Regions from separate parts of the Shewanella eurypsychrophilus genome, predicted to be linked through region 3. Evidence: predicted binding sites of a transcription regulator. Region 3 holds the regulator's gene; each other region holds the start of a gene.
The links. Region 3 encodes sigma-54, which starts transcription at its own class of promoters, with help from an activator protein. Its sites were predicted from a motif close to GTTGGCACGNNNNTNGNNT; they were not measured.

Region 1 (4,461 bases), 1.1 Mb from region 3:
TGTCAAAATAGACACACATTATACTTAAATTTTGGATCTCTGCTAAGTGTCTTCTCTGCCTGCATTAGATAATTTTTTGAATACCTATCACCAAGCTTACTTAGATAAGTTAGGGGAATCGCCTCGATACTACCCAAAAGGTGAAAACTCTGACTGTATCGAAGGCGACTTTACAGCAGAACTTGAGTCGGAAGATAATGATGACCTTATCGTTTATTGGAAGCCAGTTAAACGTCAAGATTTAGGATCTTTTGAAAACGTTGAGTCGGCGCTTGAGCTTGAACTTCAAGCAGATATTCATGGCTTTTATGGCGCAAATTTTTCGGCGCCTCTGTTGTTTGAGAGTCATTGGGGCGAAGGAGAGTTACTTCAGGCGTGGAACCTCACTGACTTTGATTATCTGCAGCAAAATATTATCGGTCATCTGATGATGAAGAAAAAGCTGAAGCAATCACCGACTTGGTTTATTGGTGTCTTAGGAGATGGCGATAAGATGCTCACGGTCGATAACAGTGATGGCAGTGTTTGGATTGAGATCCCAGGCGAAGAGCCATCAGAGAAGCTATCTGACAGCTTAGATGATTTTATCAGCCAGCTGATCCCGCGAGTGGCACCTCCAGAACTTCATATCGAAGAATCTATGCCTGAGTTGGACCATCCGGGAATGTTGAATCGAATTAAGCTAATGTGGCGCAACCTGCGCGGCAAGTAAAAGATATTATGCGCGAGGTCCTAGGAACTCGCACCTTCATTCTAAAGATGATCCCATGAGATGTTTGACACTATTCTGCAGTTGTCGCAACGGAAATGGAACATATCAAGCAATGGCTCTTCAAGGAGCCATTCTTTATTTCCACAGCGTGGGCAAGCTCGGGACTTTTCAGATGCTAAATTATCCCCACCTACTCGGTAGAGGTAATAGTAAGTTGGAATTTTTGTTAAGTATTCAATACGACCTCTGATATCCCAGCCTCGTCGAAACAGATCACTTGAAGGAGAGGTTAGTTCCTCTAATGCTGCAAATTCAGCTTTTGTTGCCGCAGCCATCTGCAGTTCGTCGCATGCCTGCCATTCAGTTTGCCAGCGAATAATACGTTTATGATCGCCATTAAATGTTGCTGGAAGTTGGTAGAGAGGGATAGGCTGTAAAGTATCACCATTTCTTACTGGTGAGCACATGTGCACATAGCTGGTATAGACCAGCTGCCAGCTTGGCGTTTCAGAACTACTGACTTCAGAGTTGATGTCTTGGCCAATGTATTTTTCTCTGGGGGCGAGTAACTTTGCCTCTGTAAGTTCACACAGTGCACGTTGAACCCATGGACTATTAAAACGTTTCGCTAGGCTACTCTTTTCTGGCATCAGTAATCTAACTTTGAACTCGCCATCGTTGAAAGCCACTGCAAATTCACGTCCGAGTATTTGCCCATTGGCTCTATATGCTTCGAGTAAACCATTAATGGTTTTTTCTGCTGCGGTAATTGTGGTGTTGTCAAAACATTCGAATCTTAATTCGACGACATGCATTATTTCTTTGCTCCCGGATGACTCTTTTCTATTTCATCCATACGAGACAGCAGGGCTTGGTACTCAGCCTTTAGTTGGCGCATATCTTGTTTTAGTTGTTGAATTTCTGAAGGCGTGTCACTGGTTAGCGTAGCAGTCAATTTAAGCTCAGGAATATCTTTGATATCGCATTTCGGCATAGATTTAAACTGTTGTAAGCCTTGAATCAATATTGGCATAGAAATACTGGTGCCAAGTTTTGTTTTGAGCAAAGCAAGGCTGGGTGTTTTGCCTGACTCTGTTAAATGTTTAGCCGCTGCCAAGACTTGTTCTAATGGACTCATAGTTGGTTAATTATCTCATCTATTTAGTAAATATGCTCACTAGCTTACACGTGAATATTGTTAAGTGTTTGTTCTAATTGTTATATGTGTAGTTGGCCTGTTCTTTGCTTTCTTTGTTGCTTAACATAATAAAGAAACAGGAAGTCATAGTGAAAACAAAATTAATGGGTTTAGCATTTATTAGTCTCGCAAGTTTAAGCTTATCTGGTTGCGTACTCAATATTGGAGATGGAGAATCTGATTGGAATGGTCAAGATGGCTGGGAAGCAAAGCAAAATGTTAACCGTGCAAATTTATCAAAATTAAGCCTAGGCATGAGCAGAGATCAAGTGGCAATCTTAATGGGTACTGCAGATTTTAACGAGGCCTATATGGAGAAAGATAAACAAGTTCATGTACTTTTTTATCGAACGCAGCGTACAAATGGCGATGGTAAGACCACCAAAGATGAATGTACTCCAGTGGTCATCAGTAATAACGCACTTGTCGGCTGGGGAAGCATGGCTTACAAAAATATTTAATTTTTGCTAAACACTATCTAAGTTGGGCGTCTAAATGGTCAATCAGTTCTGACCACTGGGCGTCCTCTTCAATTGATTCTTTTAAAAAACTTTTTTGCGACTCATTCCAGAACTCTGCCTGACATAGCAATATATTTGCTGGAATCGTGTGGCTGGTGATAAACCTTTCAATATTTTCATCGCTATTATCTAATCCTAATTGTTCGAATAAGTGGCTAAGATCTTGAGGAGTCGTATCCATTATATTGATTTCCTGTCGCTGTGATGAGTAACCGTCGAATCTATTTACTAGTATGGATCAATCTTTATGAATTTGATGCATAAAGTATGAATGGTGATTAATATTTACACGCTTTATAGAGCTTGCTACATTGGTTGTCAATTGATCTGGATCAAGGGACGACAATGATAATAGATAATCAAACTCTAGAAGATTACCGAGCAGTGTACCTAACAGCAGAAGATCTTCGCGTTGCCGCTTCCATTCTCTATAACGCCTATCACGACGATCCATTTTTTATTGAATCATTGCATTTTGGCAATCTTGCAATGTATGAACAAAAGCTTAGGGGGGCAATAAGAGAAGAGTTAAACGAGCTATGGCAGCAAGAGCAAACCTTAATCGGTTTATTTGAAGAGCAACGTATGGTTGGCGTTGCTTGCATTGTGACTCAGCAACTTCCTCTAGGCGAATCTCGTTATTGGCACTGGCGCTTAAAAATGTTGATCAGTACTGGTTGGCAATCCACACAAGCTTTAATCAAAAAGGAAACATGTTTGTTAGAGCATCTGCCTAGCTCTCATTGTGGCATATTACAGTTTATTGCAATATCGCCAGTGGAACAGAATAAAGGATTAGGTGGACAACTAGTCCAAGCAGTTATGAGCTGGTGTGATGAGCAACCAGAACTGGATGGAGTGGGTGTTTTTGCCAGTGAACATCAACATGCTCAACTTTTTAGTCAACATGGTTTTGCCGTTATAGAGAACCTGTTTATCGGTAAAGTTCAAGGTGAACTATTATTTTACCGGGGCAGAGACAGTGAATAAGCCATTAAAGTGTAGGAAGTAATATGAGTGATTTAGAGTCAGAGCGTTATCAAAGTTTTAAGGAGTTTTATCCTTTCTACTTAAGCCAACATAGCAATACAACCTGCCGTAACTTACATTATGTTGGCAGTATTTTTGTACTAACTCTTCTGATTTTGAGTATTTATTTTGAGTACTATCCCTTGTTAATTTTAATGCCCATTGTTGGTTATGGCTTCGCTTGGGTTGGTCATTTTTTCTTTGAAAATAATCGACCCGCTACTTTTCAATATCCCATCTACAGCTTTTTTGCTGATTGGGTCATGTTAGCCCAAAGAGTGGCTCGGTTTTTCAGGCAATAATACCCATTCCACTGAATGTATGATCACTTAATTTATTGGTTTCGGCTTTCCTACGGGCATATATAACGGGCTAGGAAGGATTTGTCAGGTTTAGTTTTGAAACCAAACTAACTACGGATAGCTGTCTATATCTGTTATTGCTTGTGAGCGTGTAAGAGATCTCTCACATCGTTGTAAGATATGGGGATTATTTAGTGATGGTATAACCTCACTTGATTGGTTTTTATAATAAAATACAACGTCTTACTGACTCCTTGTTTGTGACGAATATTTACCACCAATGTTAATGTTTAGTATTTAGACAAAAATATCTTTCTTTTCCTCTAGAATTTAACTCGTACAAGGAAATGCATGAAGGGAATGGATACCGAGATCAGGAAGATCGATAGTGACTGAAGGAACAGCACTGAATGGATTCAATCAAGGATGAGACTCTCTAGGATTGAGGGTGACTTATTAGTAATGGAAGCAAGATTATCCAGGATGGAAAGTTTATAGTCTGGAAGACTGTATACAAGGATTGTACAGAATGGATACTACAGGGATGATATAGGACCCGCTCATGGAATGAGTTAGCTCGGTTAATGGATTATCGAGTAAAGGGAACTGAAAGGATACACAAGGATGAAATCAGGGACACGCTCATGGAATGAGTTAGCTCGGTTAATGGATTATCGAGTAAAGGGAACTGAAAGGATA
Region 2 (4,461 bases), 1.3 Mb from region 3:
TGTCTGCTGCTGTTGGCTTTGCTATGGTGGGTCCGAGTTTGGCAGAGAGCCTGATCACGATAATGGCGACTCTTTTTACCTTGGAAAGAGATCAAATATTCGATACTAACCAAATGAATTTAGTATGGGGAATGATAGGCAGGGAGCTGGCATTGCCTATGGCAAGTTTAATGTTAGTGATCGCCTTTGTTGCTTTTATTGGCAATATCGTTCTTGGGGGGATCACATTTTCGACTAAAGCGTTTATGCCAAAGACAGATAAAATGAACCCAAAGAATGGCTTTAAGCGAATGTTTGGTGTTCAAGCGCTTGTTGAGTTGACTAAAGGTATTGCCAAGTTTTCTGTGGTGGCGTTTTCAGCCTACTTTCTACTGAGTTTCTATTTCAATGATATTTTAGCCCTTTCTAGAGAAAACTTACCGGGTAATGTGCATCATGCATTGGATCTATTGGTGTGGATGTTTATTTTATTGTGCTCATCAACAATCATTATTGTCGTGATAGATGTTCCATTTCAAATCTGGAACCATAACAAACAACTGAAGATGACTAAGCAAGAAGTGAAAGATGAATATAAAGACACTGAAGGTAAACCTGAAGTTAAGGGGCGCATAAGGCAGGTACAGAGGGAATTAGCGCAAAGACGTATGATGACAGAGGTGCCTAATGCTGATGTGATTGTTGTCAACCCTGAGCATTATGCCGTCGCAGTAAAATATGATGCGATGAAATCAACGGCACCTTATGTGCTGGCTAAAGGGGTCGATGAGGTGGCATTTAAAATTCGTGAGATAGCACGTGAACACGAGATAGCGATAGTTTCAGCTCCTCCCTTAGCGAGAGCGATTTACCATACCACTAAAATAGAGCAGGAAATTCCCGAAGGATTATTTACCGCCGTTGCCCAAGTGCTGGCTTATGTTTTCCAATTGCGTCAATTTCAAGATCAGGGGGGTAGAAGACCCACTCCAATTCCGAGAAAACAGCCTATTCCAGATGACTTTAAGTATTAAACTTACTTTTGACTTGTAGGATTTTTGCTCACTTCTGACGTGCGATTAGGCGACATCAGTTAATATTTGCGTGCTTGACTCCATTTTGTTGTAAATTCCATCAGTTAAATATTAAGTAATTCATTTAACGAGACATTAACGGTATAGTTCGCTGAATAATGTCGACACTAGAAATCTAGGGTTAATTACCGTTTTATCGAGCCGTTACCTCTTATTGGCTCAAATTTTGCTTAATAGGTAAAGATGTCAAAGTTTGGACTTTTTTAATGGATGTTAAGGCAAGACTCAGTCAAATTAAGCAAATAAAGCCCGCTATCTTTAAAGGGATTGGTACACCTTTGCTTGTCTTGGCGGCGTTAGGCATGATTATTTTGCCCATGCCTACATTTCTTCTCGATACCCTATTTTCATTCAATATTGCATTAGCGTTAGTCGTGCTGCTCGTGGCTATCTATAGTAATAGGCCGTTAGATTTTGCCGCTTTCCCTAGTGTGTTATTGGTCGCAACGTTATTGAGACTCGCCCTTAATGTTGCCTCGACGCGTGTGGTATTACTAGAAGGCCACAACGGAGGAGATGCCGCGGGTAAAGTGATTGAATCTTTCGGTTCTGTGGTGATTGGCGGTAACTATGCGGTCGGTCTCGTGGTGTTTTTAATTCTAATCATTATTAACTTTGCGGTTGTCACCAAAGGTGCGGGTCGAATATCAGAAGTGAGTGCCCGCTTTACCTTGGACGCTATGCCAGGTAAACAAATGGCTATCGATGCAGATTTGAATGCGGGTGTATTAAATCAAGAACAAGCACGAGACAGACGTGCAGAAGTGACGAAAGAAGCTGATTTTTATGGTGCGATGGATGGTGCGTCAAAGTTCGTCAAGGGCGATGCAATAGCCGGCATCATGATCATGGTGATCAATATACTCGGTGGTTTTGTTATTGGCATGGTTCAGCACGATTTAGACTTCTCCACTGCTGTTGAAATTTATACTTTATTGACGATTGGTGATGGTTTAGTCGCACAGATCCCCGGCTTATTACTCTCTATTGCTGCTGCATTAATGGTGACTCGTGAAAATGAAGCTGGTGATATGGGCCAGATGATGATGAGTCAAATGCTGGGCAATCCTAAATCAATTGCCATTGCAGCGGGTGTGTTGTTTGTCATGGGGATAGTCCCTGGCATGCCACACTTTGCCTTTTTATCTTTAGCGATAGTGATTGGTGCTGTGGCCTACTACTTGTATCACAAACAGCAGAAAGCGCGTCAGGAGTCACTTGAGCTTGCCAAGAAACCTGCGACCAATACTGCAGCTTCTAAACCCAAAGAACTGAGCTGGGATGATGTTCAACACGTTGATACTATTGGGCTTGAAGTCGGTTATCGCTTGATACCTCTGGTGGATAAAGGCCAAGGTGGTGAGTTACTTGGTCGTATAAAAGGGGTGAGGAAAAAATTATCACAAGAATTAGGCTTCTTAGTTCCGGCTGTACATATTCGCGATAATTTAGATTTGTCTCCCAATACCTACCGTATATCCTTAATGGGCGTAGCGTCTGGTGAGGCAGAAATTAGGCATGACTGCGAACTGGCAATTAATCCAGGGCAAGTGTACGGAAAACTAGATGGTGTAGAAACCAAAGATCCAGCTTTTGGGCTCGATGCTGTCTGGATAGCCCCTGAAATGAGAGAACATGCACAGACTTTAGGGTACACAGTTGTCGACTCGGCAACCGTAGTTGCGACTCATTTGAGTCAGTTGTTAACCAATAACGCCGCCAAGCTGCTAGGTTATGAAGAAGTACAGCAGTTGATGGATATGCTAGCAAAGAATTCACCTAAGCTAGTGGATGGTTTTATTCCCGATGTCATGCCATTAGGTACCGTCGTCAAAGTGATGCAAAACTTGCTTAACGAAGGCGTGTCAATTCGTGATCTCAAGACCATCGTTCAGACGCTACTAGAATATGGCTCTAAGAGTGCGGATACCGAAGTATTGACAGCGGCTGTACGTATTTCACTCAAACGCATGATCATTCAAGAGATAAGTGGCCCAGAAACAGAAATCCCCGTCATTACTTTGGCGCCAGAACTGGAACAGATGTTGCATCAGTCAATGCAAGCGACGGGTGGAGAGGGGCCGAACATTGAGCCTAGCCTAGCGGAAAGAATGCAGAAGTCTTTAGAAGATGCTTCACAAAGGCAAGAACTGGTAGGGCAACCGGCCATTTTGTTGACATCAGGCATGCTTCGCTCGACACTCTCTAGATTTGTAAAGCACACTATTCCGAACCTTAGGGTGATCTCCTATCAGGAAGTTCCCGACGAGAAGCAGATAAGAATTGTTTCTGCGGTAGGTCAGTAGAGGGCATATTAAGTGAAGATTAAACGATTTTTAGCAAAAGATATGCGTACGGCATTGGCACAGGTTAAAGAAACCTTAGGTTCTGATGCCGTGATTATGTCAAATAAAAAAGTGACAGGTGGAATAGAGATAGTTGCGGCCATTGACTATGATGAGCCCAAGCTTAGAGTTGACGTCCCTGAGAAGATAAATCCTTCGCCTACTTTTATGGACTTGGCTGAAGAAAAAATCTCCTTGGGCTTGAAGCGACCTGTTAGGTCTGAAACCAAAGTCAAACCCGCTCCGGCCGCTGATTCATTGCAAGCGTTATTAGAGAGGCAACAAAGCCGTGTTGAGCAGCATACACATGCGTCTTCTCATGGTGTTGATGAACTCGATATGCCCCAATGGGCTAAAGGCCTACAAGCACCAGAGAAAAAGAACAGTTCAATCGCACCGGAAGCACAACATTATGCCCATAAACCCGCTAAGGACACTAAGAGTAAGCAAAGTCCTGAGTTAGAGATTATGCGTGAAGAGCTGACGTCGTTGCGAAACTTACTCACTCATCAGGTCAATACCTTGATGGCTGAGAAAAAAAGTCGAACAAATCCCGTGGGGGCTATGCTAGAGAGAAAATTACTCGATGCCGAGTTTTCACCTGAAGTCGCGATCAAGCTCTCTGAGTTGAGTGAACATTATACGCCAGCAGACTTAGTTAAAGTGCTGCCTCGAAGTTTAGCTAATATGCTCGACAATCAAGGTGATGATATAGTACGCCAAGGTGGGGTTGTTGCATTTGTTGGCCCTACTGGAGTGGGAAAAACGACCACAGTGGCAAAATTAGCGGCTAGATTTGCAGCACATCATGGCGCAGATCAAGTTGCATTGATCACAACCGACCATTATCGCATTGGGGCCTTTGAGCAATTGGCAACTTATGGCAAAATAATGGGCTGCCCGGTTAAACAAGCTCATGATTTAAATGAGTTGGAACAAATCCTATATCAGTTCCGCAATCGCAAGCTAGTATTGATAGATACCGCAGGTATGGGACAGAGAGATTTACGACTTTTCCAGCAACTTGATAATTTAGCTGCAAA
Region 3 (4,461 bases):
TGGACGAACATCCCACTACCAAGGGCTTGAGTAAGCTGGTTGAGACGTTGATCTGTGGTTTGATTGTCTAATACTTCTATCGGCATGGCTGACCCTCCCTGAGTTTTGAAATGGTATCTAGCTTAAGATTAGATTTAACTGATTAATATGCAAAGGAAAGGAAGATTATACTCTGAATTTATTACAGTGCTAGGTCCTGTTAATCTTTCACGGTTGTTTTTGCAGCGAGTTGTTGGTCCTTTATGCAAGGTAGAGCTTGTGATGTGTAGTTACTCTACATAAACAAGCGATAACGCAGTAGAAATGGCCAACAAACGCTGCCCTACGGGCTCATCTCAATGGCCTTATTGCTGCGTTACGAGCTTTTCGCTTAACCCATTAGGCGTCATCGCTCGATGCTTTGCACTAAACCCATTGAGATTGAGCAAAATTCAAGCTCGAAAGATCAGCAGGCCCTAAGTTAACTTGCTTCATCAAATTTAGCATCGACGAGTGCGCAGATAGCATCGAGAGCTGCATCGGCGTCTTGGCCTTCACCGAGTAAGGTAATGGTTTTTCCCATGCCAGTTTCTAGCATCAAGAGACCAAGCACACTTGCCGCCGAAGCTCTTTTTTCGCCTTGAACTATGGTGACCTCAGCCTCAAATTCTGAGGCCAGTACGACGAGCTTGGTCGCCGCTCTTGCATGAAGTCCTAGCTTATTACAGATGGTCACCTGACGTTCAAGCTTAATCATTGCTGAGTTCACGATGCCTGGCTTTCACTGTATGTTTGCTGTTACTGAAGAGTTTAGCTAGCTGATCGGTGACATACACAGATCTGTGTTGCCCGCCTGTGCAGCCAATTGCTATTGTAAGGTAACTGCGGTTATTTCTTTCTAAATGGGGTAACCAAGTTTCGAGTAAGTTCTCAATCTGCCAGATAAATTTATTAACCGTTGGTTGCTGACTTAAGAATAGCTGAACAGGTTCATCAAGGCCTGTCATCGGTCTTAATTCGGGCTCCCAGTGTGGGTTCGGTAGAAAGCGTACGTCGAACATGAAGTCAGCCTCAGCAGGCATGCCATGCTTAAAGCCAAATGATTCAAAATTAATCACCAGCTCTTTATCAACACAGCCTAAAAGGATTTCACGTATCTGATTGCTCAGATCATAGATATTAAGCTCGGAGGTATCTATGTAATGATCGACCAATTTAGAAACGGGTTCGAGTAACTGGCGCTCATGCTCAATCGCTTCTTGTAGTGAACTCTTTGTGCGAGATAAAGGATGTAAGCGGCGGGTTTCACTATAACGCTTGAGCAGTACTTCATCTGTGGAGTTTAAGAAAAAACTGAGAAGCTCGGTGCCTTCAGCGAGGTTCGATAATTGCTTTTCGAGTTCTTTCTCCTGTTCTGGCATGTTTCTAACATCGACGCTAATCGCGACCAGATCATTACTGCCTTTAAGTTGCTCGAGTAAAGTATCGATTAAAGGAAGAGGAAGATTGTCGACACAATAATAGCCAAGATCTTCTAAGACCCTAAGTACGACAGATTTTCCTGAACCGGAGCGACCGGATACTATCACCAGCTTCATTGTGTTATTACCTGATAGAGTTCTGACTCATCTTGTGTTTTTCGTAACTGCTTTAAAATGAGCTTATTATTAAGTTTCTCTGCCATTGATGACAAGGTACTTAAGTGTTGTTCACATTGTTCAGCGGGTACTAAAAGTGCAAAAAGTATATCTACCGGTTGCTTATCGATTGAGTCAAAGGAGATCGGCTCCTCGCACTTAATCAGTACGGCAACGGGCTGATTGATATTGGCTAACCTTCCATGAGGTATCGCTATACCATTACCTATACCTGTGCTTCCCATTTTTTCTCTCGCCAAGAGGCTTTCAAATATCTCTTGTGAAGATAGGGTCGGATACTGGACAGCGGCAAGATCGCTGATGAGTTCCAGTACCTTTTTCTTACTGCCCGGAGTGGCGCAAGTAGTACACTCCGGCTGCAGGATGGTGCTTAATTCCATCGTTAATGTTTTGTCAGCTTCTCTTTGTGTTTAATAACCTGACGGTCTAGCTTATCTATCAGGGAGTCGATTGCGGCATACATGTCTGCGTTTTGAGACGCTGCAAAAACCTCTGCACCCGCTAGGTGAAGTTTGGCTTCTGCTTTTTGCTGCATTTTTTGAACATTTAAAATAACCTGCACATTATTGATCTGATCGAAATGTCGTTCAAGCTTAGTAAACTTTTCTTCAACATATTGTCTTAGTGATGTGGTGATTTCGATATGATGTCCAGTTAGGTTTATTTGCATAGAAATACTCCTCCAGTTTCCGATTATAGATAACTCTTTGGCTGATTTCGCTAAGTTATTTTGGCTTAACTCACAACACTGTTCCCTGTTATACCAGGAGGTTAGCCATATTTTCGACTGCAGGCTTCTTCTGGTCATCTGCTCTTTTTGAGTGCGGCTCAGACCTTAAGTGAAGAATAGATTATTTCGACTTAAGGTCTAAATTGATTGTTTATAAACTTTTACGTTGATTCGAAGGTGGAATCATCATAGCTTCACGATACTTGGCTATGGTTCGTCTGGCAACCTTGATGCCTTGCTCTGCCAATAACAATGCCATCTTACTATCACTCAGAGGTTTCTTCTGATTTTCTGCTGCTACTAACTTCTTAATAAAGGCACGAATAGCGGTTGATGAACACTCACCACCATCATCAGTTCCTACGTGGCTCGAGAAGAAGTACTTCAACTCGAATATGCCTCGCGGAGTATGCATATACTTTTGAGTAGTGACACGCGAAATGGTGGACTCGTGCATCTCAACGGCTTCTGCAATATCGTTAAGCACCATAGGTTTCATCGCTTCTTCACCAAATTCAAAGAAACCTTGCTGAAATTTTACAATGCAGTTGGCAACTTTTAGCAGGGTATCATTTCGGCTCTCTAAGCTTTTGATAAACCACTTAGCTTCCTGTAGATGTCCACGGATAAACTGGCCATCAGCTTGGTTTTTGGTGCTTTTTGCCATAGAAGCATAATGTTGATTTACATTGATTTTAGGCATGTAGTCTGGATTGAGCTCAACGACCCAGCGGCCTTTTTTCTTGGTGACAGTGACATCGGGGATCACGTATTCATCACGGCCAAGTGTAATGGCTAACCCTGGGCGAGGGTTAAGCGTTTGAATCAACTCAATAGCTTCTCTAAGATCATCTTCTTTGAGCTTAGTCTTACGCATCAATAAGCGGAAGTCTCGTCCTGCTATTAAATCAAGGTGATCTGCTATTAAAATACGCGCATTATCGATATGTGGTGTAGTGTCAGCATATTGTGCAAGTTGGATCATTAAGCATTCACTGATATCTCTCGCTGCAATTCCAATGGGATCGAAATGTTGTACACGTTTCAAAACGGCTTCAACTTCATCCTGCTCAATTTCTGGATCGCCCATCGCTTCAAGAATATCTTCGACGCTTTGGGTGAGATAGCCTCTCTCATCCACAGCATCTATGATAGCGGTTGCTATCGCGAGGTCATTATCGGAAAAAGGTGTAAGGTTCTTTTGCCATTCTAGGTGCTCGTATAAGCCTTCACTAGTTTCTCCTTGAAAAGGCATATCATCGTCGCGCATAGCGCCAGAGCTAGAGTTTGGCGTTGCGGTATACACCTCATCCCAAGTGGTGTCCGTAGGAAAGTCTTCAGGCATCGAGTCTTGAGTTAAGGCTTCAGAAGTATCTACTGCTGAGCTATCGAGAGGTGCATCATCCTCTGAGCCAGAACTGAATTCAGTTGAATCAATGGTTTTATCTTCACCATTGACCGGGAGATCAACTTGCTCCTCGTCTAATTCGAGAAGGGGGTTGGAGTCTAATGCTTGTTGGATTTCTTGTTGCAGTTCCAGCGACGATAGCTGCAAAAGGCGAATGGCCTGTTGCAGTTGCGGTGTCATGGTTAACTGCTGACCCATTTTAAGCTGGAGTGACGCTTTCATTTACCGCTATTCCCTTCATTGTAATTATAAAATGAGAAAGCCTGTTTAATTGAACTGGGGTTTCTCTGGCCCCTAAACTCACTGTAAGTAAGCTGAGCGTTGGTAAATTTTTTTTGCTCTTAATACGCGAGGAAGAAAGAGTTTATTGATTAACTATAGCTTGAATTGTTCACCTAAGTACACAGCTCTCACTTGCTGATTGTCCAAGATTTCAGCGGGTGTGCCTTCAGCGATCAAATTTCCGTGACTTACTATGTATGCTCGCTCACAAACATCCAATGTTTCTCTCACATTATGGTCTGTGATGAGCACACCAAGCCCTCGGCTTTTAAGTTGTTCGATGATTTTTTTGATGTCGATAACTGAAATAGGATCGACACCTGCGAAAGGTTCATCGAGAAGAATAAACTGCGGGTTTGCTGCGAGCGCTCTGGCAATTTCAACTCGGCGACGTTCTCCACCAG
Region 4 (4,461 bases), 2.9 Mb from region 3:
GTGTTATCGCCTAATGCCATACGGCATAGGACAGAATTACCCGCGAACGCGATAAGGGCTAATGTGGTGTAGAGACTGATACTGAGTCTGCTCAAGAGTAACCGAGTCCTTGTTGATTCGAATGAGTGCTTATTTTTATGCCTTAAGTCGTTTAGCTAAATTAGATAATCGAGAATAAATTAGCAAGTCATCAGGCCGGGACTGTTAGAGAAAAATTGCTGTTTTCCCAGATAAAAGTCTGCAAGAAGGAGTGAAGGGCAAAATGCCAGCTGTGCTAGCTGGCATTTATGTATGGAGAATTAGTCACTAATCTATCTAGTGAAATGTGTAACCAATATTGGCGCTAATTATTCACTCACTAGCTTTGAGGTGTTGAACTGACTTTCAACAGCCCAGACTCGATATCTCAATTCACTGCCTGCGGGTAGGTAAAATACCTTATCCAGACGGCTATCATACTTAATTTTCAGATCTGCTCTGATTGGCACAAATGCCTCTTTCTCGGCTTCCTTGAAACACGCCATCATAGTGGTAGGTCCCTGAGTGATCGAATCTACTTGATAATAGTTATACCCCCAACCTTGAACCGAGTGTTGTTGCAATTCACCTGACAGACTTCCGCCATTACAGTCAACCATCTTAGTTTGGCCTATCTGTATTTCGACCATGTAGTTCGATTCATCATCGAGCTTAGGCAGAGTGAGTATGTGTTGCACCATGCCAATTTCTGGTGCAGGAAACATCTTAGTGGCGTCCTGGACTTGATAATCCGCTGAAGAGAAGGCCTGAGCTGTGATGATATTTTGGTTGTGGCCGCTCTGATTAAGACCCGTTGGATGAGCTGGGCTGGTGGCCGATGCATTAAAAGATAATAGAGATACGGCTAAGATGCTTCCTGCTGAAAATGTAATGGTCAATGCTGTCTTAGCGGCGTTAAGTGTTGATGAATTCATAAATCTCCAAAAATAAAAAGATGTTTTAGTTACCCCTATAAACGACTGGAAAATGAAAAGGGGTTAACTATTTTAATTTATTTTAAAACCAGACTGCACCACTTTAAAGCGAAAGCACCGAAAATGGTCATTAATCGATATCACCCTAACACTATTCCATTGATTTTATTGCCTTAATGTTTTGGCATGACGGCTGCATTGTTATAAACATTGCTGAGATAAAGCAAAAATAAAATAGAATTTATTCAATGTGGGGGCGTATTTTATGCTGTTTGGTCGTAAAAACAGAAAGCCAATTGTGATCCCGAGCAAGAAAGTTGCACAGTGGAAATACACCACCTGTAATTATTGCTCTACGGGCTGCTCCATCGAGATTGGCTTAAATGAGCAGAACAAGATCGTTACCACCCGAGGCCATGCGGGCGCGGACGTTAATCGCGGCAAACTTTGTATCAAGGGGATCTTAGAACACGAGCTGTTTGAGAGTCCGGGCAGGGGAACCGAGCCCCTCATAAGAGACAAGCATTTCGAAGACTTCGAGCCTACCTCTTGGGATCATGCGCTGGACACGACTGCTGATAAGATAAAGTCTATTCAAGCTAAGTATGGCAGAGACGCCTTCGCCATCGTCTCCTCGGGTCAGTTGTTGACCGAAGAGTTTTATACCTTAGGCAAACTTGCCCGAGGCGTGATTGGCACCAATAACTACGATGGCAACACTACCTTATGTATGGCATCTGCAGTTAGCGGCTATAAGCGCTCCTTCGGCGCCGACGGTCCGCCGGGTTGTTATGATGATTTTGAGCATACCCATTGCCTGATGGCTTTTGGCTCTAACCTTCCCGAGCAACATCCTATCATCTACTGGCGTCTGAAAGAGGCGCTGGAAAAGCGTCATTTCCCGCTGATAGTGGTGGATCCTCGAGTCACCATGTTGGCGCAATTTGCCGATATACATTTGCCTATCACCCCAGGTACAGATTGTGTGCTGATCAATGCCATGCTGCATGTGATCATCAATGAAGGGCTGCAAGATCAGGCCTATATCGACGCGCACACCCAAGGCTTCGAGGCGGTTAAGGCACTGGTGCAGGACTATGATCCTAAGCAGGCGCAACACATCTGCGGTATAGACGAAGATACCATACGTAATGTGGCAAGAATTTATGCGAGAGCGCCGGCGGCCATGAGCATCTGGACCATGGGGATAAACCAATCCACCCACGGCTCAGATGGTGTCGCCAACATCAATAACCTTAATATGATAACCGGCAATATCGGTAAGCCAGGTGGCACCAGTTTATCGATAACCGGTCAGTGTAATGCTATGGGCACCCGTGAGTGGTCATCTTGCTCTGGCTTACCCGGATACCGCTATCTGGAAAATGAGGCCGACAGAAATGAGATCGCTGATTTTTGGGGCATAGACCCTGAGTTCTTTCCCAAGAAACGCGGCCTGGCCGAGACCGATATCTTTCCTGCCATAGAGACGGGAGAGATTAAAGGCTTGTGGATCGTCGCGACGAATCCCATGACCTCAATGCCCAACACGGCTCGCATTCGCAAGGCGCTAGAAAAATTGGATTTTCTAGTCATACAAGATGTTTACAGCGATGTGGAGACCAATCAATATTCCCATGTTTATTTGCCCGCATCGGTGTGGGCCGAGAAAGAGGGCACTCATACCAACACAGAGCGCAGGGTCAACCTGATCAGCAACGTGTTGCCGCCCTTTAAGAACTCTAAACCGGATTTTTGGATCTTCAATCAGCTGGCCAAGCGTTTCGATAACGGTCAGATGATCCATTTTCCCGAGACGCCGGAAGGGGCGTTTGAGGAGATGAAGTACCTGTCTAAGGGCAAGTTGTCCCATGGCGGTCCGCGTCACTTAGATATTTCGGGCATGAGCTATCAAAAAATCGAGGCAGCCAGAGGCATTCAGTGGCCATTTAGAGAACAAGATGAAGGTCTCAAAGGCACAGCCAGACTCTACAGCGATGGCCTGTTTCCAACTCAGTCAGGTAAGGCAAACCTGCTGCCCATCAATTTTTATAACAACAACGAGCAGCCCTGTGACGAGTATCCCTTCTGGCTCAACAGCGGCAGGGTAGTGGAGCATTTTCATACCCGTACCCGTACCGGAAAAATAGGTAACTGCAACAAGTTCAGCCCAACGGCGTACATGGAGATGAACCCGGACGCGGCTAAAGAGCTTGGGGTCGAACACCAGAGCTATGTACGCCTCACCAGTCGTCGCGGCGATGCCGTTGTCATGGTGCAGCTGACCCACAGGGTGCCACGTAACATGGTGTTTATCCCGTTTCATTACCACGATTGTGTCAACCGTCTCACCTTAGGTTTACTCGATCCCTATTCACGTCAGCCAGCATTTAAGCAGTGCAGCACGCGAATAGAGCCGATCGATCAGGATGAAGCGGCTCGGATCAACGTCGAGCGTCGTGCATTTTAGGGCTAGGAAATAATTTTGCGAATTTGAAGCCTGAGATTCAAGGCTGGGGACGAGATAATGACATCACAGATAACTGAAGGCAGAAAATTGCAGAGCGGCAGTGACAAGGCGGGTGTAGGGCTATTTACCCCAGAGACCGGCTCAAGCATAAAGGTCACCAAAGCGAACGATTTTCCTAAGAGAGGCGAAGAGCAGCTTGGGCGTTCAAATCATTGGGAAGTGCGCACCGAGGAACAGGCCTACGCTTACCTGCCTAAGACCGAAAGCGAGGTAGAGAACCGCTACGGCAAGCGCATCGACTTGGTAGAGTTGACCGACAAACCTGTGGGCCGCTCTATGTTTATTAACGACAATCCGGCAGTGGGCACGAATCCGGACCGTAACAAGCAGCATGGTTTCTTCTTTACCGCAGACAACTGTATCGGTTGTCATGCTTGTGAGTCGGCCTGCGCCGAGAAAAATGAAACGCCGGCTCATCTGGCATTTCGCTCGGTCGGCTATGTGGAGGGGGGCTCATATCCTGATTATAAGCGGATGAACATCTCTATGGCCTGTAACCATTGTGACGATCCTGTCTGCCTCAAGGGCTGTCCGACTCGAGCTTACACTAAACATGCGGAATATGGCGCTGTACTGCAAGATCCTGAAACCTGTTTTGGTTGTGGTTACTGCACTTGGGTCTGTCCCTATAATGCACCTCAATTAGATCCGGTGAAAGGGCAGGTCTCTAAATGTAATATGTGTGTCGATCGGTTGGAAGTGGGGCTAAAACCTGCTTGTGTCTCGGCTTGTGTGGGTAATGCGCTGGACTTTGGTGTGATAGAAAATACCCCGGAGAATCGTGAGCAATGTAAGACCAGTATTCCTGGATTTCCGTCACCGGACATTACTCGGCCTAACATACGCTTTCAACAGACCAAGTCTATGCCAGAAGAGATGACACGTACCGACTCTATGCCGGTAAAATACCACAAGGGCGAGGACGGCCAATATAAGCCTGTGATAGATCAGAAAGTGGGTAAACAGCAGCACTGGAAT

Region 1: the regulator sigma-54 is predicted to act here: its motif matches at 1,942-1,960, upstream of FM038_RS17105 (DUF3192 domain-containing protein).
Region 2: the regulator sigma-54 is predicted to act here: its motif matches at 1,227-1,245, upstream of flhA (flagellar biosynthesis protein FlhA).
Region 4: the regulator sigma-54 is predicted to act here: its motif matches at 1,134-1,152, upstream of FM038_RS09245 (molybdopterin oxidoreductase family protein).

The regions. Positions count from the first base shown of each region.
Region 1 covers NZ_CP045503.2:4,017,694-4,022,154, reverse strand. The annotation lists gene syd (SecY-interacting protein) at 47-712, shown strand; gene FM038_RS17115 (Zn-ribbon-containing protein) at 754-1,527, opposite strand; gene FM038_RS17110 (hypothetical protein) at 1,527-1,850, opposite strand; gene FM038_RS17105 (DUF3192 domain-containing protein) at 2,015-2,371, shown strand; gene FM038_RS17100 (DUF2789 domain-containing protein) at 2,385-2,612, opposite strand; gene FM038_RS17095 (GNAT family N-acetyltransferase) at 2,783-3,421, shown strand; gene FM038_RS17090 (Mpo1-like protein) at 3,445-3,762, shown strand.
Region 2 covers NZ_CP045503.2:3,745,731-3,750,191, reverse strand. The annotation lists gene flhB (flagellar biosynthesis protein FlhB) at 1-1,013, shown strand, start outside; gene flhA (flagellar biosynthesis protein FlhA) at 1,280-3,379, shown strand; gene flhF (flagellar biosynthesis GTPase FlhF) at 3,392-4,461, shown strand, end outside.
Region 3 covers NZ_CP045503.2:5,077,378-5,081,838, reverse strand. The annotation lists gene mgtE (magnesium transporter) at 1-86, opposite strand, end outside; gene FM038_RS21770 (HPr family phosphocarrier protein) at 461-736, opposite strand; gene rapZ (RNase adapter RapZ) at 729-1,577, opposite strand; gene ptsN (PTS IIA-like nitrogen regulatory protein PtsN) at 1,574-2,017, opposite strand; gene hpf (ribosome hibernation promoting factor) at 2,020-2,307, opposite strand; gene FM038_RS21750 (RNA polymerase factor sigma-54) at 2,519-3,997, opposite strand; gene lptB (LPS export ABC transporter ATP-binding protein) at 4,151-4,461, opposite strand, start outside.
Region 4 covers NZ_CP045503.2:2,201,995-2,206,455, forward strand. The annotation lists gene FM038_RS09235 (DMT family transporter) at 1-95, opposite strand, end outside; gene eco (serine protease inhibitor ecotin) at 348-953, opposite strand; gene FM038_RS09245 (molybdopterin oxidoreductase family protein) at 1,219-3,423, shown strand; gene FM038_RS09250 (DmsC/YnfH family molybdoenzyme membrane anchor subunit) at 3,481-4,461, shown strand, end outside.